DNA from 4 places in the Brevibacterium sp. Z349TD_9 genome. Region 2 is predicted to be linked to each of the others. Evidence: predicted binding sites of a transcription regulator. Region 2 holds the regulator's gene; each other region holds the start of a gene.
What was found. Region 2 encodes LexA, which represses DNA repair genes until DNA is damaged. Its sites were predicted from a motif close to TCGAACANNTGTTCGA; they were not measured.

Region 1 (5,969 bases), 1.2 Mb from region 2:
AGGCCGACGAGGGACTCGGCGAGCCTGACGGCGGCGGCTACACCGTCGACGACGGGGACCGAGCAGCGGTCGACGATCACCTCGGCGAGGTCGGCCATACCCCCGCACCCGAGGACGATGACCTCGGCACGGTCACGATCGACCGCCTCGGCGGCCTCACCCGCGATCGCGTCGACGGCCTGGTCGGGATCGGCCTCGAGGTCGAGGACGGCCATCCCCGAGGAGCGCACGGAGGCGCAGTGCCGGTCGAGCCCGGCGAGCAGAAGCCGATCCTCGATGAGCGGGACCGTGCGGTCGAGGGTGGTGACGACGGAGTATCGGCGGCCCAGCAGCATCGCCAGCGTCGCACCCGCCTCGGTGATGTCGACGACGGGGACGTCGAGGAGCTCCTGCAGGGCTTCCCTGCCGTGCTCGCCGTAGCCGGCCTGGATGACGGCGTCGTACTCACCGTCGTATCCGAGCACGGCGTCCATGACGCCGAGTGCCGCGAGGTGGCTCTCGACGTTGCCTTCGCAGGATTCGGGACCGAAGCTCGGGGTCAGGCCGATGATCTCCGTGTCCGCCGACGCGGCCTCCCGTGCCGCTCGGGCGATCCCGTCGGTCATCGACGCGGTCGTGTTGACGTTGACGACGAGGATTCTCATGGGTCTCTCCGGGTCAGGTGGGTGTGTGCGGGTCAGTGTGCGGTCGGGACGGCGATCTCCTCGCCGTCGACCTCGCGGAAGGTGAAGTCGCGGCGGGCGATGACGAAGTAGATGACGGCGGCAAGCCCGGCGCCCAAGAACCACGAGAACTCCGAGACCGAGGAGAAGGCCGGCACGAGGGCGAGGATGAGCGCGATGAGGGACGCGGGGATGAATGCGCCGATCGCCCGCCAGTTGACTCCGTGGTGGTAGAAGTACTCGCCGTCGTTCGCCTCGGTGTAGAGCTGGGGGACGTTGACCTTCGTCTTCCGCACGAGCCAGTAGTCGACCATGATGATGCCGAAGAGCGGTCCGAGCAGGGCACCGAGGCCGCCGAGGAAGTAGACGATGACGACAGGTGAGTCGTAGAGGTTCCACGGGAGGATGGCGAAGCCGATGATCGCCGAGATGATCGCGGCGCTGCGGAAGTTGAGATGACGCGGGAAGAGGTTCGTCAGGGCGTAGGTCGGGGCGACGAAGTTCGCCATGAGGTTGACTGCGACGGTGAGGATGAGCAGGGACAGCGAGGCCAGCGCGAGGAGGATCGGACTGCCGATCGCCTGGACGATGTCGGCGGGTGAGGTGATGACGGTGCCGTCGATCGTGTACTGCGCGCCGGCGAGCGAGATGACGACGAGGCCGAAGACGAGCATGTTGATGGGGATGCCCCAGAAGTTGCCGACGACGATCGAGCCGCGGGTCTTCGCCGAGCGGGTGAAGTCGGAGAAGTTGAGGACGAAGGTGCCGTAGATCGCCACCCACAGCGCACCGCCGCCGAGGATCTGCACCCACATCTCCCACCCGGTGAGCGGATCGTCGATCGACCACGAGATCCGGAAGTCGACCCTGACGAGCATCCACACGGCCAGGGAGACGAAGGTGAGGAGGATGATCGGTCCCGCGATCGCCTCGTACCTGCGGATCATCTCCATGCCGTAGCTGACGATGATGACCTGGACGATCCAGAGCAGGGTGAAGGAGAACCAGCCGAGGCCGCTGAGTCCGAGGAATTCGACCTCGGCCCATGACTGCAGACCCGGCAGGAACGTGAGCAGCAGGACATTGAGGACGTTCGCGGCGAGGTAGGTCTGGATGCCGAACCATGCGATCGCGACGATTCCGCGCACCGAGGCGGCGAGCTGGGCGCCGTGGATGCCGAAGGCGATGCGGCTCATCACCGGGTAGGGCACCCCGGTCTTGTGCCCCATGATTCCCGAAAGGGTGAGGAGGATGAAGAGGAGGGCGGCGCCGACGAGAAGGGCGACGAGGATCTGCCACGCACCGAGGCCGAGGGCGAAGAGTCCGAGCGCGAAGCCGTAGTTGCCGAGCGAGTGGACGTCGTTGGCCCAGAGGGAGAAGACGCTGTAGGCCGTCCAGCTGCGGCCCTCCTTCTTACAGGGAGCGAGGTCGGCATTGTAGAACCGCGGGCTGATCCGGTGGGCCGCCAGTTGCTCGGGGCTCGGCCCGAGGCGCTCGGGATTCGGCTGGTCGGAGGTCACTGTCGTCGCCATGGGGCACTCGCATCCGAGACGGCATAACACTGGAATACCAAACGAGGATCCACAGGGTCATGGTGATGATTGCTGACCGGTTCAGCGTAACGTGGGTCACAGTTCTTCCGCAATGAAGAAAGAGGCTTTCGTCTGCGAACAATCCGACTGCAAGCGTCGCTCCCGACGGTCCGCACCTGGGCGGATGGCCGCCACGGCGCACGCTGCGGATCTGTATTTTTGGCATACCATTTGTCCGAATGGTGAGCGAAGGGCGCGAGGTGGGCGCGCCCGCACCCCCACGGGCGAGCACCCCGGCGGACAGCCCCTTGACACGGACTCGAACACGTGTTCGAATATTGGCATGCGGTGGAACGAGCAGGAGAAGGTGGCCGGGCTCTTCGGAGTCAAGGGGCTCGTCCGCAGCGTGCGCACTCCGGAGTTCGCGGGGATGACCTTCCACGAGGTCCTCGCGAAGTCGGCGCTCAACCGGGTGCCGAAGTCGAGCGGGATGCCCTTTTCGTGGACGATCAACCCCTACCGCGGGTGCTCCCACGCGTGCGTCTACTGCTTCGCGCGGAGCACCCACCGCTACCTCGACCTCGACGCGGGTGAGGACTTCGACCGCGAGGTCATCGTCAAGGTCAACGCACCGGAGGTCCTCGCCGCCGAGGTGGCCAAGCCGAAGTGGTCGCGCGAGCTCGTGGCCCTGGGCACGAACACCGACCCCTACCAGCGCGCCGAGGGTCGCTACGGTCTCATGCCCGGCATCATCACGGCCCTGGCCGACCATGCGACGCCCCTCTCCATCCTCACGAAGGGCACTCTGCTCCGGCGAGACCTCCCTCTGCTCGCCCGCGCCGCCGAGGATGTCCCCGTCGAGATCGGCATGTCGATCGCCGTCCACGACGACACCCTGCAGCAGGCCATCGAACCGGGTACGCCGACGACCACCGCGCGGCTGGCGACCGTGCGTGCGGCAGCCGACCTCGGGTTCCGGGTGACGGTCTTCATCATGCCTGTCCTGCCGAAGCTCACCGACTCCCGCGAGCACCTCGACGCGGCCCTGCGGGCGATCAGTGAGGCCGGGGCACACCGGGTCGTCTACGGTGCCCTGCACATGCGGCCCGGCGCCCGGGAGTGGTTCTTCGAGTGGCTCGGGCGCGAACATCCCGAGCTCCTCCCCCGCTACCGACGGATGTATGCGAACTCGCCGTATGCCTCGAAGGAGTACCGGACGTGGCTGCGCGCACGGATCGATCCGCTCATCGACCGCTACGGCCTGCGCGGGTCGAGGGACGAGGACTACGGCGAGCGCGGGGCGCTCGGCACCAGGGGTGACCGGTCCGCATCCGGGACGTCCTCGATCGCCATCGGCGCGGAAGGCCTCCCGCAGCTTCAGGCCGCCCTCTTCTGAGCCCCGGATTTCCATCCCACCGGCCCCTGACCCCAACCGGCCGCTGACCACACCCGATATCTGAGCGCCGCCGACCGATCGGCGGCGACCGCGCTCACACCTGTTCGCCCGGGGAATAACGCGCGCTGACCGGTAGTTGAAAGTGTCATGAAAATTGAGATCTGGTCGGACATCGCGTGTCCGTGGTGCTACATCGGCAAGCGACGCTTCGAGACCGCGCTGGAGGGGTTCGCCCACAAGGACGAGGTCGAGGTCCGGTGGCGCAGCTTCCAGCTCGACCCCTCGCTCCCCGATCACGTCGAGGAGTCAGAGGCCGCCTACCTCAGCCGGACGAAGGGCATGCCCCCGGAGGCGGTCAAGCAGATGTTCGCGCAGGTGAGCGAGCAGGCCTCTGGCGAAGGACTCTCGTACGACTTCGACTCCGTCGTCGTCGCCAACAGCTTCACGGCACACCGCTTCCTCCACTTCGCGCAGACCCACGGCGTCATGGCCGAGGCAGAGGAGGCACTCATGTCCGGACACTTCGAGACCGGTCGTGACATCGGCAGCATCGACTACCTCGCCGAGGTGGGTGAGAGTCTGGGAATCGATCCCGCCGAGACCCGCAGGGTCCTCGAATCCCATGAGTACACGCGCGCCGTCGAAGCCGACATCGCCGAGGCGCGCTCACTCGGCGCCAACGGGGTGCCGTTCTTCGTCATCGACCGCAAGTACGGGATCTCCGGGGCCCAGCAGTCGGAGACGTTCTCCCGCGCCCTCGACACCGCATGGGAGGAGAGCTCCACGCTCACCGTCCTGTCCGGTGCCGGCTCCACAGCCGCCGATGCGTCCGACGGTGCCGATGCGCCCAGCGGTGCTGTGTGCGGCCCTGAGGGCTGCGACTGAGGTTCCGACGGTCCAACTCCTCGTCCCTCCCCCTGAGCACCACTTCCATCCCTCCGAAAGGACACCCCCACAGTGAACGATTCCGCCCCACTCATCCGCATCGTCGTCGGCAGCATGCGACCGGTCCGCGTCGGTGACCAGATCGCGGCCGCCGTGTCCGAGGTCATCGCCGACGCGACCGGCGCCCGCGTCGAGATCGTCGATCTCGCCGACCTCAGGCTGCCGATGCTCGATGAGCCGGCGATGCCGGCTCTCGGCAACTACCAGAACGCCCATACGAAGGCCTGGGCCGAAATTGTCTCCGAAGCGGACGGAATCGTCTTCGTCACCCCGCAGTACAACGGCGGCTATCCGGCGTCGCTGAAGAACGCGATCGACTACCTCTTCGCCGAATGGCGGGACAAGCCCGCACTCATCGTCAGCTATGGCGGGCACGGGGGCGGGATGTCCGGGGCGCAGCTGCGCTCGGTTCTCGAATTCATCGGGGTCGACCTCGTCGCCGACAACGTCGAGATCACCGTTCCCCGCGAGTCGTACGGCGCGGACGGTCGCCTCGTCGATGCCCTGGAGATCGTCCAGGGCTACGCTGACAAGCTTGAGACCGCGGCGAAGGCTCTCGACCGGACGTTGGCCCCACAGGCCTGAGCCAAGCGCTGGCCGGGGCTCAGGAGCCACCGGAACTCTGAGGCACGGAGACGGCAGCCCGATCCTGCGCAGTGCGGGGTCGGGCTGCCGTCTCTGCTCGTCCGGCGTTCCGAACCGAGCGGTGCAGGACTAAGGTGAGTTCCATCATGGGCTCCTACACCGATTTCCTGGGACCGACCGCGCTCACCGAGGCAGTGCTGCTGCTGGCGAGCTTCGTGCTCTGTTCGCTCATCGGCTTCGAACGCCAGTTCCGGCAGAAGAGCGCGGGCTACCGGACGCATGTGCTCGTCGGCATCGGCACGTGCGCGTTCACGCTCGTCTCCGCCTACGGTTTCTCCGGTGTCCTCGACAGCGACGTCCAGCTCGACCCCTCGCGGATCGCCGCGCAGATCGTCTCGGGGATCGGCTTCCTCGGCGCAGGTGTGATCTTCAAAGGCCGGAACATGGTCCGCGGGCTGACGACGGCGGCGACGATCTGGGTGGCTGCTGCCGTCGGCATGGCGTGCGGGGCGGGAATGCTCGGGCTCGCGACGATGCTCACGGCACTCCACCTCCTCACGCTCTTCGTCGTCGCCCCGCTCATCCGCAGGATCCCCGACAGTGATCACGGGAAGCTCCTTCGCATCGTCTACCGTGACGGCGGTGGGATCCTCCGAGAGATCCTCGCCGTCGCGAGCTCGATGGGATTCAAGAACACGATCCTCGACTCCCAGCGGTTCGAGGACGAGGACGGGGTGACGATGGTGCGCATCGATGTGAGGTTCGACGGCAAGCGCCCCCTGCACATGCTCATCCCGATGATCATGGAGCTCGACGGGGTGGACAAGGTGAGCATGCGCGAGGACCGTG
Region 2 (5,969 bases):
GTGTGCCGCGCCGTCATGTGCGGCGCGGATGCTGCGCTTCCCATTGTCCCAGGGTCACCGCCCGGCTGAGAACCGGGGCGACCTGCGGCGACTCAGTGGGCGCTGAGCAGGGTGGAGGGATCGTCAGCGACGATATCGTTCATCGCGGCGAGGAACGCGGTCGTCTCAGCTTCTGTCCCGGCATTGACTCGGGCATGGTGCGGGATGCCGATGTCGCGGATGAGGATCCCCCGGTCGAGCAGCTTCTGCCACAGTTCGGCCGGTTTCGCGATGCCTCCGAAGAGGACGAAGTTCGAATCACTCGGATGGACGGTGAAGCCGAGTTCGGCCAGACGGGCCGAGATCGCGTTCCGGGAGTCGATGAGCCGGTCGACGTTGCCGAGGAGGAGATCGGCGTGCTCGAGCGCTGTGCACGCGAGCACCTGGGTGACGTCGGAGAGGTGGTAGGGCAGGCGGACGAGGCGGAGGGTGTCGATGAGTTCGGGGGCGGCGATCGCGTAACCGAGCCGCAGACCCGCGCATGCGAACGCCTTGCTCATCGTCCGGGAGACGACGAGACGAGGGCGGCCTGCCAACAGGGTCATCGCCGAAGGCAGCGCCGGGCGGGAGAACTCGGCGTACGCCTCGTCGACGATGACGATGCCCGAGCAGTTCTCGTACGCGGCTTCGATGACGTCGAGGCCGAGCGAGGTGCCCGTCGGGTTGTTCGGGGTGCAGAGGAAGACGATGTCCGGGTCGACGCGGGAGACTTCGGCGGCGACCGCCTCGGCGGTGAGTCCGTAGTCGTCGTCGCGCTCGGCATGGATCCATTCGGCACCGGTGCCCGTCGTGATGAGCGGGTGCATCGAATAGCTCGGGGTGAAGCCGAGTGCGGTGCGTCCGGGACCGCCGAAGGCCTGGACGATGTGGGAGAGGACCTCATTCGAGCCGTTGGCGGCCCAGATCATCTCAGGATGCAGCTCGACGGCCGTGCCCGCGCGCTCGTTGACGCCAGTCAGATAGTCGACGAGGTGCTCGCGCAGTGCCGTGAACTCACGGTCCGGGTAGCGGTTGAGTCCGGCCAGATGAGTGTCGACGGCCGTGCGCATCGCCTCGACGACGACGTCCGGAATCGGATAGGCGTTCTCGTTGACGTTGAGCTGGACCGGCACGTCGAGGTGCGGGGCGCCGTAGGGCTCACGCCCGACGAGGTCGGAGCGGACTGGCAGAGACTCGATGTTTCCCACACAGCGATTTTAGCGCTGGGGAACGTCGAGGCTCTGGCCGGGGTGGACGACGGGCGAGGACAGGTGGTTGAGCTCGACGATGTCGGCGACGACGTCACGGGTGTCGCGGTCGAGGCCGAGGTTCGAGGCCACCGTCCACAGCGACTCGCCCTCGCCGACGACGACGGAGTCCGCGGCGACGCCGATGACCTCGTCACCGCCGACCGCCTCGGCGGTGAACGTCTGGGTCGAGAAGAAGAGCGTGCCGCCGACGATCGCGAGGGCGCACACGGCGGTGCGGAGCAGACGCACGGCACGGCGGCCGCGGTTGGTCAGATGCAGTTCCTGATTCATCACAGACATCGCATTTACCTCTTTCTTCGTACTATTCCACCCGCAATGGGTAGAACGTCTGTTCTATTCAACACATCATTCGAACAAATGTCCAGTCCATCTCGAACATTTATGAGACAATGAGAGAGAACCAGCGTTGTTGATCGATCTCGAACAACCATCCCAGGCGGCACTGACACGAGGTCTCTCGAGGCGGTTCAACCGGTGGGAAACGGCGGGATTAGAACGAAGGGGAAAGAGCAATGGTGCAGAGCAAACGAGGCAGAGGCAGGCCGCGCAACGAGGATGTTGCCAGCGAGATCGCCGCGGCCCGCAGCGAAGAGGACGAGGTCGAGATCCCTGACGGTCCGACCGGGGCCGGGGACTTCCGTCTCTCCCCCCGACAGCGGCTCGTCCTCGAGACGATCGAGCGCGCCGTCGTCACCAACGGCTATCCGCCGAGCATGCGCGAGATCGGCGAGGCGGCGGGTCTCGCCTCGCTCTCGAGTGTGGCCCATCAGCTCTCCCAGCTCGAGCGGCTCGGCTACGTCCGCCGCGACCCCAAGCGCCCGCGGGCGATCGAGGTCGTCAATCCCTTCGAGGAGGAGGAGGCCGAGCGCGCGAAGTACGAGGAGCTCGCGAACAACACTGTCCAGGTCCCCGTCGTCGGCCGCATCGCCGCCGGTGGTCCGATCCTCGCCGAGCAGGAGGTCGACGACGTCTTCTCCCTGCCCACGCAGGTCGTCGGCTCCGGTGAGATGTTCCTCCTCAAGGTCGTCGGCGATTCGATGATCGAAGCCGCGATCTGCCACGACGACTGGGTCGTCGTGCGCAAGCAGCACACCGCTGACAACGGGCAGATCGTCGCCGCCCTCCTCGACGGCGAAGCGACGGTGAAGACCCTCAAGCGCAAGGCCGGGCGCCAGTGGCTGCTGCCGCAGAACAAGGACTACGACCCCATCGACGGTACGTACGCCCAGATCATGGGCCTCGTCGTCGCCGTCATCCGCCGGCTCTGAGGTTGGGTTCCTCGCGGGCCTCTGCGGGTGGGCTCGCCCCTCGCCGAGGCGGCTGACCGGAAACGCGAATGCCCACGACCGTTGGTGGTCGTGGGCATTCGGCGTGTCTGGGGCGCCTCGGCGGTCGGGGCAAGGGTGTCTGGGGCGAGTCGGCATGCTCCGGCAGGCGGGTGACGGCTGGCGTGCGTGTCGCCGCAGGCCTCGCGCTCTGCCGACCGGCACCTCGAGCGACAAATCATCCCCGTGCAAGCAGCGGATTTAGCGCTACGGGTGCGGGGTGTGAAACTGTGCGGAGGTTTTGCCGCTAAGGGGAGGTTTTACCGCCGAGGGGAGGTTGTGCCACTGCGGGGATGAATGGCCGCCTCGGGGCTGACACGAACCGCCCCTATATGCCCGTCATGGAGTCGGCAGTCGAATAGCCCTCCGTCCACTCCCCGTCATGGAACAATGCGACCAGGGTGAACACCATGGCGAGACCGCCCAGAACGAAGAGCACGATCGGCCAGACGTTGAGATATGTGGCACCCATGAGCAAGCCGATTCCCCCTCCGGCGAGAAGGACGACACCCGAGAGGAAGCACGGCAGCCAGTATTTCCGATAGGGCTTCTTCTTCCGCTTGCGAGCCATGGCGCGAACTTTACCACCCGGCCCCGCGCCGTCACTTCTTCGCGGCGTCCTCGTCCTTCGTCGCGGCCAGGCGCCCGAGTGCTGTGCGCACGACCGCCGGATCCGTCGTCGGCCACATCTGCGGCATCGAACTGACGAGGTAGCCGGCATAGCGGGCCGAGCGCAGACGCGAGTCGAGGACCGCGACGACGCCCTTGTCCCCGGTCGACCGGATGAGCCGACCGGCACCCTGCGCCAGACGCAGCGCGGCATGCGTCGCGCTCACCGCCATGAACCCGTTGACCCCGCGCCGGTCGGCGTCCCGGGCCCGCGCCTGCATGAGAGGGTCGTCCGGGCGCGGGAAGGGGATCCGGTCGATGATGACGAGCCGGTTCGTCCGGCCCGGCACGTCGACGCCCTGCCAGAGGGACATCGTCCCGAACAGGCACGCCTCGTCGTCGGCGGCGAACCGGGAGACGAGCGACGGCAGACCGTCGTCGCCCTGGAGGAGGATCGGCAGATCGAGCCGGTCCCGCAGGTGCTCGGCCGCGGCATTCGCAGCCGCGCGGGACGAGAAGAGTCCGAGCGCCCCGCCCTTCGAGGCTGTGACGAGGGCTTCGAGTTCGGCCAGCGCTTCCTCGCTCAGCCCGCTGCGACCGGGTTTGGGCAGGTGGGAGGCGACGTAGATGATGCCCTGCCGGCCGTAGTCGAACGGCGATCCGGCGTCGAGGCCGTCCCACCTCGGCGAGTCGGGGCCGACGAGACCGAGCGAGGCGGCGACGGCGTCGAAGTTCCCGCCGAGCGACAAGGTCGCCGAGGTGGCGACGACGGTTGACTCTTCGAAGATCCCGTGCCGCATCGTCCCGGCCACGCTCAGGGGCGCGACGACGAGGTTCGTCGTCTCCCGCTCGCGGAAGGTGCTGCGGCTCAGCCACACGACGTCGTTCTTGCCGGGGTCGCAGAAGCGTTCGGCGAGTTCGAAGATCTCCTGGCACCGGGCCTTCGCCATCTGCCGGCCGGCGTCCGCGTCCTCGCTGCGTCCGCCGATGTCGTTGATGATCTGCCGGGCGGAGTCGCGGATCTGCGTGAGCGCGAGGGCGAGGGGTTCGGGCAAAGAGAGCATGAGCCCTTCGCTCACCCCGGCGGTGGCGCGTTCGAAGGCCGCCGAGGCGGTGTCGAGCATCGCGGTCACGCCGTCCTCGACCGTGGTGTGCTTGCGCACCGCCGAGGTGGCCGCCGAGAGCATGCCCGTGTTGATCTGGCCGGACAGGGCATTGGTCACCCGGTCCTTGAGCTCGTGTGCCTCGTCGATGATGATGACGTCGTGTTCGGGCAGGACGGCGTTCTCCCCGAACGCGTCGATCGCGAGCAGGGCATGGTTGGTGACGACGATGTCCGCCTCGGCGGCGGCGTTGCGGGCCTGTTCAGCGAAGCATTCGGTGAAGAGCGGACAGTTCGAGCCGAGGCAGTCGAAGGCGTTGACGGAGACCTGCGCCCACGCTTTGTCGCTGACGCCGGGGATGAGGTCGTCCCGGTCTCCGGTCTCCGTGGTCTTCTCCCACGTGCGGATGCGTTGGATCTCCTCGCCGAGGCCCGACCGGTCGGCGGGCTTCCGTCCGGCGGCGGCATCGGCGCCGAGGTCGAAGAGCATTCCCTCGTCCTCGTCGGGGTAACCGCCGGCGAGTTTGTGCTTGCACACATAGTTCCGCCGCCCCTTGAGCAGGGCCGCCTTCGGCAGCGGGTCGAGGGACTTCTTCACGGATTTGAACAGGCGCGGGAGGTCACGGTGGATGATCTGCGTCTGCAGGGCGAGCGTCGCCGTGGAGACGATGACCTTCCCACCGGTGCGGCTCGCGTACTCCGCGGCCGGCACGAGGTAGGCGAGCGATTTGCCGGTTCCGGTGCCGGCCTGGACGAGGAGGTGGATGCCCTTGTCGAGCGACGAGGCGACCGCCTGCGCCATCTCGGTCTGACCCTCACGGGTCGACCCGCCGATGGCGCCGACGGCCGCAGAGAGCAGGTCGGCGACCGAGCTCACTCGCCGATGACCATGTCAGGCCGGCGGAACTCCTCGAGTTCGGCGGCGAGCTCGGCCGGGACCTTCGCGTGCATGCCCGTGCCGCCCTCACCGTGTTCTTCGTGATCGACGGTGCCCAGCGCATAGATCTTCGAGACGAGGTCGCCGCGCTCGTAGGGGATGAGCACGGAGACTTCGATGTTCGGCGACGGCAGCTTCTCCTCGATCGTCTCGACGAGGTCGGCGATGCCCTCCCCCGTCGTTGCGGAGACGAACCGGGCGCCCGGGTATTCGGCACGCAGCGCCGTGACCACGGTCTCGTCAGCGAGGTCGACCTTGTTGAAGACGAGGAGTTCCGGGATGTCACCGGTGTCGACGTCCCCGAGGACCTCGCGGACCGCGCGGATCTGCCCCTGCGGGTCCGGGTGGGAGGCGTCGACGACGTGGAGGAGGAGATCGGAGTCCGAGGCCTCTTCGAGCGTCGACCGGAACGCCTCGACGAGCTGGTGGGGCAGGTTGCGGACGAATCCGACGGTGTCGGTGTAGGTGAACGTGATGCCGTCGGAGGTCCGGGACTGTCGCACCGTCGGGTCGAGAGTCGCGAACAGGGCGTTCTGGACCATCACCTCGGCGTCGGTGAGCCGGTTGAGCAGGGACGATTTGCCGGCGTTCGTATAGCCGACGATCGCCACGGAGGGCACATGGTTGCGTGCGCGGTTCTTCCGCTTCGTGTCCCGGGCGGGAGCCATGCCGGCGATCTGGCGGCGCAGCTTCGCCATCCGAGTGCG
Region 3 (5,969 bases), 1.9 Mb from region 2:
TATTGCAATATAGTGATTCAGCTCATACCGTGGAGGTCACGCGGCGGTCCACTTCGTCGCTCCCGTCGGACCACCGTCGGTGCCACAGAAGCACCGGCGCCAGGATGCAAGGAGGCACCATGGCTGACATCGAAGTACCCGTGCTCATCATCGGAGGCGGAGGCGCAGGACTGTCCGCGTCGATGAACCTGTCGAAACTCGGAGTCGATCACCTCCTGGTGAGTTCACTCCCCTACACGTCGAAGCTGCCGAAGGCCCACGTGCTCAATCAGCGCACGATGGAGATCTTCGAGGAGCTCGGGGTGGCGCCGGCGATCGAGGAGCGCAGCACCCCAGCGGAGAACATGAAGAGCACTGGGTGGTACGCCGGTCTCGTCGGCGATCACGAATACTCCGGTCGTCGCCTCGGCCACCTCGAGGTCTGGGGAGGCGGCTACACCGACCCCGACTACATCGCGGCGAGTGCGAAGCGCACATGCAACCTTCCGCAGATCCGACTCGAGCCTCTGCTCCTCGACCACGCGCGCAGACTGCACCGACGTCCCGACGGCGTTCGGTTCAATCACGAGGTCACCGCTGTCGAGCTCCTCGACGAGGGAGTCCTCGCGACAGTGCTCGACAAGGACTCCGGCTCCGAATACACGGTGCGCGCCCGGTATGCGATCGCCGCGGACCGGGGCCGCACGGTGGGTCCGGCCCTCGGAGTCGGGATGACCGGACCGACGGACCTGATGATGATGGTCTCGGTCCACTTCTCCGCCGACCTCTCGGAATGGGCCCTCGACGACGATGTGCTCATCCGCTGGCTCGTCAACCCTGAGTTCGGGGGATCATGGTCCTCAGGAGTCCTCGTGGCCATGGGCCCGGAGCACTGGGGCACGAAGTCCGAGGAGTGGGTCGTCCACCTCGACTATGCGACCCATGATGCCGAGGCGCTCACGGACGACCAGGTCATCGCCCGCCTCTGCACGGTGCTCGGCGTCGATCGCTCGGCGCTCGAGATCCACAAGGTGTCACCGTGGATCATGGAAGGCGTCGTCGCGGAGAGGTTCCGCGCCGGGGACGTCTTCATCATCGGGGACGCAGCCCACCGGCACCCGCCGACCGGAGGCCTCGGACTCAACTCTGCGATCCACGACGGCTATAACCTCGCATGGAAGCTCGCTCTCGTGCTCGAGGGCAGAGCCGGCGATGCACTGCTCGACTCCTACGAAGCCGAACGCAAGCCGGTCGATCAGGACAACGTCAACGCTGCGGTCGCCTCGGCGATGAATCACTTCACGATCGACCGAGCCCTCAACCTCTCTCCGGAGGCCTCCGCGGCTGAGAACTGGGCGGAGCTCGAACCCATCTGGGACGACTCGAAGCCCAACGCCGCAGAGAAGCGCCACGCGCTCAACCGCGCGATCGGCACGCAGACCATGGAGTTCCGCCACCACAACGTCGAGTTCGGGTACCGCTACGATTCCACCGCAGTCGTATCGGACGGCTCTCCCGACTATGTGCCCATCGACGCGGTCCGACTCTACGAACCGTCGACGAAACCGGGTCATCCGCTCCCCCATGCCTTCGTCGAGAAGTCGAACGAGCGCTTCGCCCTCAGCAGTCTCGTCGACGGCGGACACTTCCTCGTCCTTGCCGGCGAAGACGGTCACGACTGGGTCGCCGCCGCCGAGCAGATCGCCGCTGACCGCGGCCTGCGGATCAGGGCTCATACCGTCGGGCTCGAAGGCAGCGACTACGTCGATGTGCGGATGGCATGGATGAAGAACCGCGGGATCAACTCGGAGGGCGTCGTCATCGTGCGCCCGGACCGCTACGTCGCCTACCGGTCGATCGATTCCGTGGCCGACGCCGCCGACGAGCTCAACCGCGTCTTCGATGCGATCCTCGCCTCACCGCAGTCGGCCGCGCAGAGCGGGTCGGCCGCGCAGAACACGTCGGCCGCGCGGAGCGGCGCTGCCGCTGCACCGAACCAGGCAGCCGCCGCATCGGAGCGGGCGACCGACGCGCCGGAGCGGGCGACGATCGAATCAGACCGGGCGGTGGTGTGAGTGGGCTGAGCGCCTGAACCAGCCTCACTGCCACCGACGGCGAGCCCCGCGGATCCTCGCGGGGCTCGCCGCATGCCGCGGGAATCATGCCGATGCTGACTCGCCGGGGTTCGCGGACGTGTGCTGCGCAGTGCCGCGATCTGCGCTGCACAATCCCGGACTTCGCTCAACGCTGTCCCGGACTTCGCGCAGTGGCGCTAGCATGCGCTCATGAACGCACCGATCGAGAAGGGCCCATGCAATGACCACTCCTGACGGCTCTGCCCCTGTCACAGATCGGTCTCTCGCCTTCGAGTGGCGCGGCGAGGTGACCAACGACGAGATCAACATCCTCCACGCCGAGGCGTTCGAGCACCGGGTCCTCGACGACGACTGGCTCACCCACCTCGAGGCGCTCAGCCTCGGCTGGGTGACGGCCCGCGACGCCGTCGGGCTCGTCGGCTTCGTCAATATCATCTGGGACGGCGGCGTCCACGCGTTCATCGAGGACACAGCGGTCGCCGTGCGCGCCCGTCGCCGAGGCATCGGACGCCGACTCATCGAGATCGCGCGCGAGCACTCGACCGCGGCCGGCTGCGAGTGGCTCCACGTCGACTTCGACGATCACCTCCGCGAGTTCTATTTCGACGCGTGCGGCTTCGCACCGACGAACGCGGGACTCATGCGGCTGCGCTGTTCGACGAGCCGGGCTCACACGGACGACAGCCCAGGCCGCGCGGACGACGGCCCGGGCAATCGCGGACGGCAGCCCAGCCAGCGCGGACGACGGCCCAGGCCGCAGCGGACAGTGGGAGTCAGCCCAGACAATCGCGGACGGGGGAAAGTCAGCCGAGCGACCGCGAACGGCAGCCCGGGCCGCTGCGAACGGCAACCCACACTGCCGATGGTTTGCCATCGCGCCGACCGCTGCGACCGGCGAGAGCACCCATGTGCACGTGCGGGGAACAGTGCGACAATGAGGTGAAACCGACCCGATTCAAGGAGCGATCATGAGCGAGAATCCCACCGACGACGCCGACTTCCTCACGCAGGACGACGAATTCGATGCGGAGGAGACGGAAGAGGACAACGCCGAGCCCACCGGCGTCGACCTCGACGGACTCGAAGAGACCGCGGACGCGGCCGAGGCCGACGCCGAGGATCCCGACTTCGAAGCCGACTCCGAAGAAGAGGACGAGCCCTACATCGAACCCGGCGCCGAAGGTCCCGAGGGCACCGGCATCGAAGGTGCCGACGATGCGCTCATCGACGATGCGGGTTGGGACGACGAACAGGACGCCCCCGCGCTCGACGGCGACCTCGACACCGACCCGATCACCGCCGCAGAGCAGGGCAATCGCGACGGCGACGAGATGGTCTCCTACGGCGACGACGACTCCGAGGTCGCCGAACTCAGCGGCGACGACCTCGACGTCGACGCCCTCGCTGACGACGGCGTCGAAGAGGTCGACGTCATCGACGGCATGCCCGAGACCATCGACAACGCCTACCAGGAGGACTGACCGCCTCCCCTGCGGCCGGTTCCACCGCCCTCTCCCCTCGCTCGCCGAGGTGGGAGGGCGTTCTCGTGCGCGCGTGCCGAGCGTACTCGTGCGCCCGTGCCGAGCGGTTCTGGCGTGGCCGAACGTCCGGCGTGCCCGATCGCAGCCCCCGATCGAGGCCCCGAACGCAGCCCTCGATCGCGGTCCCAAACGCAGCCCGATCTCACGAGAGTCAGCCTGCGATTTTCGATGAGCATAATGAGTTCAACCAAATTTTCGTTCGGATCAGTTTCGAAATATGTATTGACACGATTTGTGATGCGGTCTACACTAAGGGTAACGATCCACACTGACGTGGAAAGGCAGGTGAACGGCGATGAAGGATCCTTCGGACCCCCTAGGGGCCGGTTGCGGTGCCGCCGATGACGAGCCTCCCGATCCTCGCCGCCTCCGCATAGATCCTGACTCCCCTTATGCTGATGCGCTCTCCGTCTACAGCGCCTGCGATCGCGCGCAGCTGGCCGCGTGGGAGACGACCGCATCCCTCTTCCTCCACGATGTCATCGCTCACCTCGATCTCCTCAACCCCTCTCCGGAATCCCCGTACCGGCACGCATCGCTGACCGAGACCGCCCGCCGTCACGCCCGGGCACACGGCTCCGAGGCCGACTGGGTCTCCGAGGTCGATCCCGACCCGGCTCCTTCACCCGCTGCCGGGGATCCCGAAGCCGCCCCCACCTCGGCGTCTGATTTCACTGTCCCGGCACCCCTCCCTGGGTTTCCGAAGTTCCGGGAGACCCAGACCATCTACGGGTGGGTCCATTCCCTCTCCCATGCCGAGGACATCGCCGAGCTCTCGGCGATCCGCGGCTCGACGATCCCCGCGACCTACGCTCACGTCACTGCGGCGATGACCCTCGTTCACGGGCTGCCCAAGTTCTACGCTCGCTGCCTCGCCGGCGAGTTCACCATCGAGCATGCGATCGCCGCGACCCGCATGTGCCAGGACCTCCAGCTCCAGCGCCTCCCCGTCATCGACTGCTACCTCGAGGAGCGGCGAGCCGACATCACAGTCGAGACCTTCAGGAAGTCGCTGTCTCTCAAGGTCTCGATCGTCCAGCCCGAGGAAGAGCGCACCGAGGCGGCCCATGAGCGTCGTCGAGTCGGCATCACCACCTTCCCCGACGGCACCGCGTGCCTGACGCTCACCGGACCGTCAGCCGAACTTCAAGCGTGCTACCTGCGCATCGAGGCCTTCGCGAGAGCCATCCGCAACGGCAACACTGCGGCGTTCACCGACCAGATGCCCGCAGGAGCGATCATCGACGACGACCGCAGCATCGACGCCCTGATGTTCGACATCATCACCCGCACCATCCCGCAGGCTCGCATCCACATCCGCGCACACGACACCGACACCGGGCAGAACTCGAGCCGCGACATCCCTCTCGACCTGGAGAATGCCCGCACCGTCCATGACATCGCCGAGGCGATCGGCACTGCCGTCGGATCCGTCGGAATCGACCCCAGCAGCCTCGGCGGCGTCCATGTCGACGAAGGTGATCCCGTCGCCCCGACGGCCGGCAGTCTCAACGACGCACCGACAGCTGCTCCTGCCCAGGCAGCAGCCACCGATTCGTTCGGCAATGTCATTCCTGTCGACGACGCAGTACCCGTCGGCGGTGCGCCCGTAGTCGACTGCACTGGTCCCGACACGGAGAACCGGACGGTCGGAGGTGCTCGATCGACGGATGACGATGGACCGGATGGTTCCGTTCGCTCTCCGGACGCAAGGCAGGGGGAAATGACCCGGATCGAGGATTCCGATCCAGACGAACAGGGCCGATACGCGTTCTACCTGGGTCTGACGATGCCGACGACGCCGTTCTGGCTCGGCGGCCAGTCGAAGATGATCACCACGGTGCCCTTCATCTCGCTCGCCGGCCTCGCTGATCTGCCCGGCACGTTTTCCGACGGTTCGCCCATCCCGCCGGAGATGGCTCGGGCGATCGCCGGCCAATGTTCGACGTGGACGCGGATCCTCACCGATCCTGCGACCGGCACCCCGATCGATGCGAAGGCGATGTCCTATTACATTCCCGCTCAGGTGAGGCAGACGCTCGTCGCCCAATGGCAATGGTGCAGTGTGCCCGGATGCCGGCGTCGAGCAGAGACGTCGGAAGTCGACCACATCATCCCGTTCGACCACGATAATCCGGCCTCGGGAGGACTGACCGTCTTCGGCAACCTCCACCCGCTGTGCAAACTCCACCACCAGGCGAAGACCGACTGCAGATACGCGGTGCGCATGGACTGTCCCGGTGTGCTCGAATACCGGTTCGCCCACGGTGTGGAAGCGATCTTCTCTCCAGGGGACAACCCTGTCGACGTCGAGCAGGCCCGCCTCATGCAGGCCATCGTCACAGATCCGATC
Region 4 (5,969 bases), 1.4 Mb from region 2:
GACATCATCGCCGTCGGCGAGATCGTGAAGACGAAGGTCGACTCGAAGCGCATCGCCAACGGCCTGCGCGCCGACATGCTCTCCTCCGCCGTGTCCCCGGTCTTCAACTCGTTCACCCAGTCGGCGTTCGCACAGAACGTCGGTCTCGTGGCGATCACGGGCGTGAAGTCGCGGTTCGTCGTCACGGCCGGCGGCGTCATCCTCGTCGTCCTCGGTCTGCTGCCCGTCATGGGCGGGGTCGTCGCGGCGATCCCCTCCCCTGTCCTCGGCGGCGCCGGCATCGTCCTCTTCGGAACGGTCGCGGCGTCGGGCATCCGCACCCTGTCGAAGGTCGAGTACGAGGGCAACCTCAACATGATCATCGTCGCGGTCTCGCTCGCGTTCGGCATCATCCCGGTCGTCGCGCCGGAGTTCTACAACGCCTTCCCGTCGTGGGTCGGCATCATCCTCCATTCGGGCATCTCGTCCGCGACGATCATGGCCGTCCTCCTCAACCTCATCTTCAACCACATCGGCGCGAAGTCGAAGGACCGCTCCGATCGCTCGGTGTTCGTCGCCGGCACCGGTCGCGTGGTCCGCAGGGAGGACCTGCAGCGCCTGCTCGATCACGAGGCCATCCTCGCCGAGGGCGACACCATCAAGGACGGCCGCATCGTCGACTGCAACGGTGAGGAGGTCCCGGTCGTCACCGACGACCAGCACGAGAAGATCGCCGAGGCGGTCCGCAACGGCGAGGTCAAGACCCGTGACGATGTCCGCCGGGTGATCGAGGAGACGGGAACGGAGACGCCCGACCGCTGACAGACCGGGTCGGTGAGCCTGTCGAAGGTGGAGAGCGGTGCAGAGAAGGATGGCCCAGTCAGTCTGACTGGGCCGTCCCCCTTTGAGTGGTTGTGCGGTCATGCGGTTATCTGACCCGGTTATCGAGTAGTCGTGGGAGTGGGTGGCCAAGCGGGCCTGGTCGAAAGACTGAGGAACAGGCCGGTCAGAACGGCGGGGGTTCGCCGTTGTCCCAGACCCAGCGCCGTACCTTCGAGTTCTGTGGGTTCGACTTTCGAGCGCCCGGATTCTGGGGGCCAGGATTCCGAGAGTTTCGCTCCTGGGAGTTCGTGTGCGCCATGGTCGGATCGCCTGAGTCCTCACCCTCACGGCACCGGAGCAGCCACGGGGAGATTTCCGGCGCGCTCACCCAGCCTGGAGAGCCGACGCTTCCTTCGGGCCCAGGGCACTCCTCAGCGAACATGGTGTCACCCGGTTCCGGCACAGGAGTGACTGCATCGCTATGCGAGCCACCGTCGCGCTCCGAGCCACCGTCGCCACCCGCAGCGCTGCCTCGTTCCGAAACAGTGCCCGCGCCATCGTCTGTCGCTGGAGCGTCTCCCACGTTCCCGCTCACGCTCTGAGCCCCGTCGCCCATCAGCCGAGCCGCGTCGCCCATCAGCCGAGCCGCGTCGCCCATCAGCCGAGCGTTCTCGATGTTGACAGGGTTGTCCCCTGCAGCCACCGTCGCCCTGATTCCGTGCGGGAATCGGTACTCCAGCACGCCGTTCTCGTCCATGCTCACCGAGTACTTCCCGTCGGTCTTCGCCTGGTGGTCCTTCTTGCACAGCGGGTGGAGGTTGCCGAACACGGTGAGTCCGCCCGTGGCCGGATCATCGTGGTTGTAGGGGATGATGTGATCGACTTCGGAGGACTCCGCTCGCCGTCGACAGCCGGGCATCGTGCATCTCTGCCATTTCGTCACCAGCGTCTGTCGCACCGACTGCGGGATGTAGTAGCTCTTGGCCTTGGCGTCGATGGGAGTACCGGTGGCAGGATCGGTGAGGATCCTGGTCCAGGTCGAGCACTGGCCAGCGATCGCCCTCGCCGTCTCCGCCGGGATCGGCGACCCATCGGGGAAGGCGCCGGGCAGGTCGGACTGTCCGAGAAGAGTCATACAGGGCACGGTGGTGATCATCTTCGCCTGCAGGGCGAACCAGTACGGACCCGTCGGCATCGACACGAGCACTTTGATGCGACTGCGACCCTGTTCGTCGCGATCGACGACCGAACCGGAGTCCAGCTCGTAATCCTCGGCGACGATGCCATCGGACTCGGCAAGTCTGCCGGAACCGTCATGGGGAAGTCCGTCAGCGCGAAGTCCGTCGGCGCGGAGTCCGTCAGCGCCGGCCCGGGCGCCGTCCTCGGCCCCGTCCCCGGTTCCGCCGCCGACCGAAGCGGTGCTCTTGCCGGCCGGGATGCTCGTGGCGGTGTCGACCGCCTCGGCGATGGAATCATCGATGTCGTCGACGCTGCGGACATGCTCGAGGTCGAGCGGGATCTGCCGAGTCGTCGTCGCCCCAGTTTCGGTGTCTTCCGCGAGGACTTCGATGCGGACCTGGGGACGGGTGCATGTGGCGATGTCGAACATCAGCGCGTCGATCGCACGATCGTCGTCGATGACGGCACCCTCGGGCAGCTGGTCGGCGAAACAGGCTGTGTTGCCGTTGCGGATCGCCTTCGCGAATGCCTCGATCCGCAGATAGTAGGCCTGCAGGTCGGCCGCGGGTCCGACGAGGGAGACGCTGGCAGTCCCGTCGGGATACGTCGTAATGGACACCCGTCGTTTCTCGTGCGCCGTCTTCGTACGATCGGGTTCGGGCTGGATCGCATTGATCCGTGTGCCCAGGGACTTCGCGAACGTCTCCGGGGTGATGTCGGCACGCCTCCCGGCAAGGTAGTCGTCGATGTTCGGCAGCAGTGCGAAGCGCACGTCCTGGCACAGCCGCGTCGCGACGTTGACGTGTTCGATGGTGAACTCGCCGCCGAGGCAGCGCTGATAGAACTGCGGCAACCCGTGAACGAGGATCATCGACGCGGTCACGTGGCTGTAGGTGCGCGAGGTCGTCGCGCCGAGGACGGTGGCGAATTCGGCAAGGTCCTCGGTGTGGGAGTACATGTGCACCCAGGTGTAGAACGTCGAGTCCGGCCGAAACCGCGGGAACCCCGGCAGATGCTCGGGTTCCGGGGAATCTGCGCCGAGTCCTGCTCCACCGAGTCCTGCTGCAGAGACTGCTGCTTCGCCGGCAGCGCCGACAGCTGCTTCGTCGGGGGAGGCATCGGTGGGTCCGTCCGCGTTCGAGGACTCCGCTTCGTCGGTACGGCCATCGGAGTTCGCGGACTCACCCTCGTCGGTCACAGCCTCCGCAGACGCACCACTGTTCGAAGGGCCTTCGAGCTCGTCGCTCTCGGGAACCTCATACCTGTGGGCGGTGTCGATGAACGACGCATGTGCATAGGGCTCATCAGGCCGCGGGTTGAGCAGGCGGAGGTGCTCGATGACTTCGTCGAGGAACAGCCCGGCAGTGGTCCGCATCGCGTCGAAATGCGCGCGGTCACAGGCGGTGTAGACAGAAAGGGCGTCGGCGAACGGGGAATCGGGGTCGACATCGAAACGAGGAGTGCGCGGCTGATTCGGCTGGTCACCACCAGCGGCATCGCAAGCGGCCCCATCAGGGTTCGAAGGGTCCTCCACTGCCGGTCACCTGCCTTTCCACTTCAGTGTGGATCGTTGATTCCAGTGTAGGTCACGTCACAAATCGTGTCAATCCTTTTTTCGAAATCTCTTCGAACGTCGAATTCATTGAATTTCGGACGCTCAGTGATTTTCGGCTGCCAATCGGCAGGCTGGGGCAACCTATCGGCAGGCTGAAAGGACGGGCCGACTGAACGGCCGAGCAGGCCGACTGCACGTCCGAGCAGGCTGAATCGGCAGCCCAGAGTGCAATTCGTCGTTCTGGAATCAGAGGCGGACAGGTGGGAAACCCAGTCCCAGCCCTCACCCCTCGCGCGTGACCAGCCCCGGCAGCTCCGCCATCGAGTCGAAGGTCGCGTCGGCGCCGGCGGCGAGCAGGGTCTCGGGCGTCTGGTGCACGGGCGACGGCGGGCAGAAGCCGAAGACGTAGGATCCGGCGGCCCGCCCCGCGATGACGCCGGTCGGGGAGTCTTCGATGACGGCCGCCTCGGCGGGGTCGACTCCGAGCGCATGCGCGGCGGCGAGGTAGACGTCGGGGGCGGGCTTCGACCGCGGCAGCTCCATGCCGGAGAAGATCCGTCCTTTGAAGACGTCGTAGAGGCCGATCTTCTTCAGCTGCAGTTCGATCTTGGGCCGGTCGGCGCTCGAGGCGCACGCGAGCCTGCCGGGGTAGGCCTTCTCGATGATGTGGACGGCGTCGACGACGCCGGGGATCGCCTCGAGGCGGGCCTCGAGCTCGACGTTGCGTCGCTGTCGGAAGTCGGCGAGCCAGTCGGCGTCGATCCGCACGCCCGTGTGCTCCTCGATGACGTCGGCCTCGTCGCGGAGCATCTTGCCGACGAACCGGGCGACGGCCTCCTCCTGGGTCAGGTCCCATCCCATGTCCGCGAGCATCCCGCGCAGCACCTCGTTCGTGATGCTCTCGGAATCGACGAGGACGCCGTCACAGTCGAACAGCACGGCAGCGAACTTCGGGCTCAGATCCATAGTCCGATTCTGTCATCCCACCGTGGGCGCCGTACGCAGGGGTTCCGTGCACCGGTCCCTGCCGACCGTCCAGGCGGGGAGGTGGAGCATCCCCTCGCCGAGGCGGCTGTGCCCGCCCGCACGAATCGTGCATCGCCGTTGGGGTGGCCCGGTCCCCAGTGACTGCGGTCGCCCGGTCGCCCTGTAATCTTCGGCGGCCCGGGGACCTCCGGCCACCCGCGGAACCCCGGCCCTAGGGAACGAGGGCTCCTTGGGAACTCCGGCGCCTGAGGAAACTCGGATCACCGGGAAGATCCAGTCCGGTGGAACCCCGGTTGACCAGGGATCCCGACGACGGTCGGGATTCGGGGGCAAGCCCCGCCTCGGCGAGGGGATCAGACGACGAACGCCGAGTAGATGAGGAGTCCCGACCCGATCGCGCACCCGACGATGACGAGGGCGAACAGGGTGAGCCAGCCGCCCGCGGGGATCGCGGAGCCGCGGCTGAGGATGAACGCGTCGGACTGCTGGACGTTCCGACGGCGGGTGTGGACGCGGATGACCTTGACGAGGTCCTTGAGCGAGCCGAGGGCGAGCGCGACGCCGAGCCCGGCGACGAAGACCGCGATCCACTCGGGCGGCAGGAAGACGACGAGGAACTGCGCGGCCACTGCCGTGCACACGGCGATGACGACGCCGGCGACGTTGCGGATGAAGATGAGCGCGATGAGGAGGACGAGCGCACCGAGCGAGAGCGCGAGCGGTGCCCAGCCGTAGATCGCCGAGGTGATGAGGACGAGCCCGAGCACCGCCGGTGCCGGATATCCCCAGAATCCCGCCCACGTTGCGGAGAATCCGACCCGACCGAACGAATTCATCTGCCCCGAGTGGTCGAAGTTGAGCGAGATCCCGCGCACGACCCGTCCGGTCGTCAGCGCCGCGAAGGCGTGACCGAGTTCGTGGACGAAGGTGACGAAGAGCCCGAAGAACCGCCAGATCGCCGGCGTCATCGTGATGATCAGAGGCACGCCGAGGATGATGAGCAGCTGCGTCGGCCCGAGCTCGAGTCCGTCCCCGCGTCCGAATCCGGAGGTGATGGCCTCCCACCACGTCTCCACGCCCTGCCTGAGATCCATCGTCACCTCGTCGATCCTCGCTCGCCCCGTCCCGGCCCCGTCCTGAGCGCCGAGTCCGGACCCAGTCCTGAGCGCCCAAGTCTAGGAACGGAGTCTGAGTGGCGCGCTCAGCTCGGTGGGAGGCTGTCCACAGGTCGGGCAGTCAGCACTGTCGGCGGTGCCGGAACGGACGAGCCCGATCGACAAGTCCCCTTTCTGCGTCGGAGGTCCGGGGGCTGTGTGAGAAAGCGAAGCTTGCCCCACTACGATGGGAACAGGTCAGCCATGACGATGAGGAGTCCCCCATGCCCCGCAGTCGCGCGTTCGCCCAGGTCGATGTCTTCTCCCGCGAGCCCTTCCGAGGCAATCCCGTC

Region 1: AC0VYB_RS06015 (Rv2578c family radical SAM protein) is a predicted target of LexA. The motif match lies at 2,514-2,529, and genes of this name have one in related genera.
Region 3: AC0VYB_RS02690 (HNH endonuclease signature motif containing protein) is a predicted target of LexA. The motif match lies at 3,800-3,815, and genes of this name have one in related genera.
Region 4: AC0VYB_RS00320 (HNH endonuclease signature motif containing protein) is a predicted target of LexA. The motif match lies at 3,584-3,599, and genes of this name have one in related genera.

What each region holds. Positions count from the first base shown of each region.
Region 1 is NZ_CM149680.1:1,338,606-1,344,574, reverse strand. It holds gene AC0VYB_RS06025 (aspartate/glutamate racemase family protein) at 1-644, opposite strand, end outside; gene AC0VYB_RS06020 (NCS1 family nucleobase:cation symporter-1) at 677-2,194, opposite strand; gene AC0VYB_RS06015 (Rv2578c family radical SAM protein) at 2,538-3,590, shown strand; gene AC0VYB_RS06010 (DsbA family oxidoreductase) at 3,738-4,475, shown strand; gene AC0VYB_RS06005 (NADPH-dependent FMN reductase) at 4,548-5,120, shown strand; gene AC0VYB_RS06000 (MgtC/SapB family protein) at 5,267-5,969, shown strand, end outside.
Region 2 is NZ_CM149680.1:2,569,820-2,575,788, forward strand. It holds gene AC0VYB_RS11975 (histidinol-phosphate transaminase) at 93-1,226, opposite strand; gene AC0VYB_RS11980 (LysM peptidoglycan-binding domain-containing protein) at 1,236-1,559, opposite strand; gene lexA (transcriptional repressor LexA) at 1,802-2,557, shown strand; gene AC0VYB_RS11990 (hypothetical protein) at 2,943-3,185, opposite strand; gene AC0VYB_RS11995 (ATP-dependent DNA helicase) at 3,217-5,202, opposite strand; gene hflX (GTPase HflX) at 5,199-5,969, opposite strand, start outside.
Region 3 is NZ_CM149680.1:628,537-634,505, reverse strand. It holds gene AC0VYB_RS02705 (FAD-dependent monooxygenase) at 120-2,054, shown strand; gene AC0VYB_RS02700 (GNAT family N-acetyltransferase) at 2,296-3,018, shown strand; gene AC0VYB_RS02695 (hypothetical protein) at 3,044-3,556, shown strand; gene AC0VYB_RS02690 (HNH endonuclease signature motif containing protein) at 3,912-5,969, shown strand, end outside.
Region 4 is NZ_CM149680.1:69,657-75,625, reverse strand. It holds gene AC0VYB_RS00325 (nucleobase:cation symporter-2 family protein) at 1-801, shown strand, start outside; gene AC0VYB_RS00320 (HNH endonuclease signature motif containing protein) at 986-3,355, opposite strand; gene AC0VYB_RS00315 (HAD family hydrolase) at 3,818-4,501, opposite strand; gene AC0VYB_RS00310 (M50 family metallopeptidase) at 4,876-5,616, opposite strand; gene AC0VYB_RS00305 (PhzF family phenazine biosynthesis protein) at 5,901-5,969, shown strand, end outside.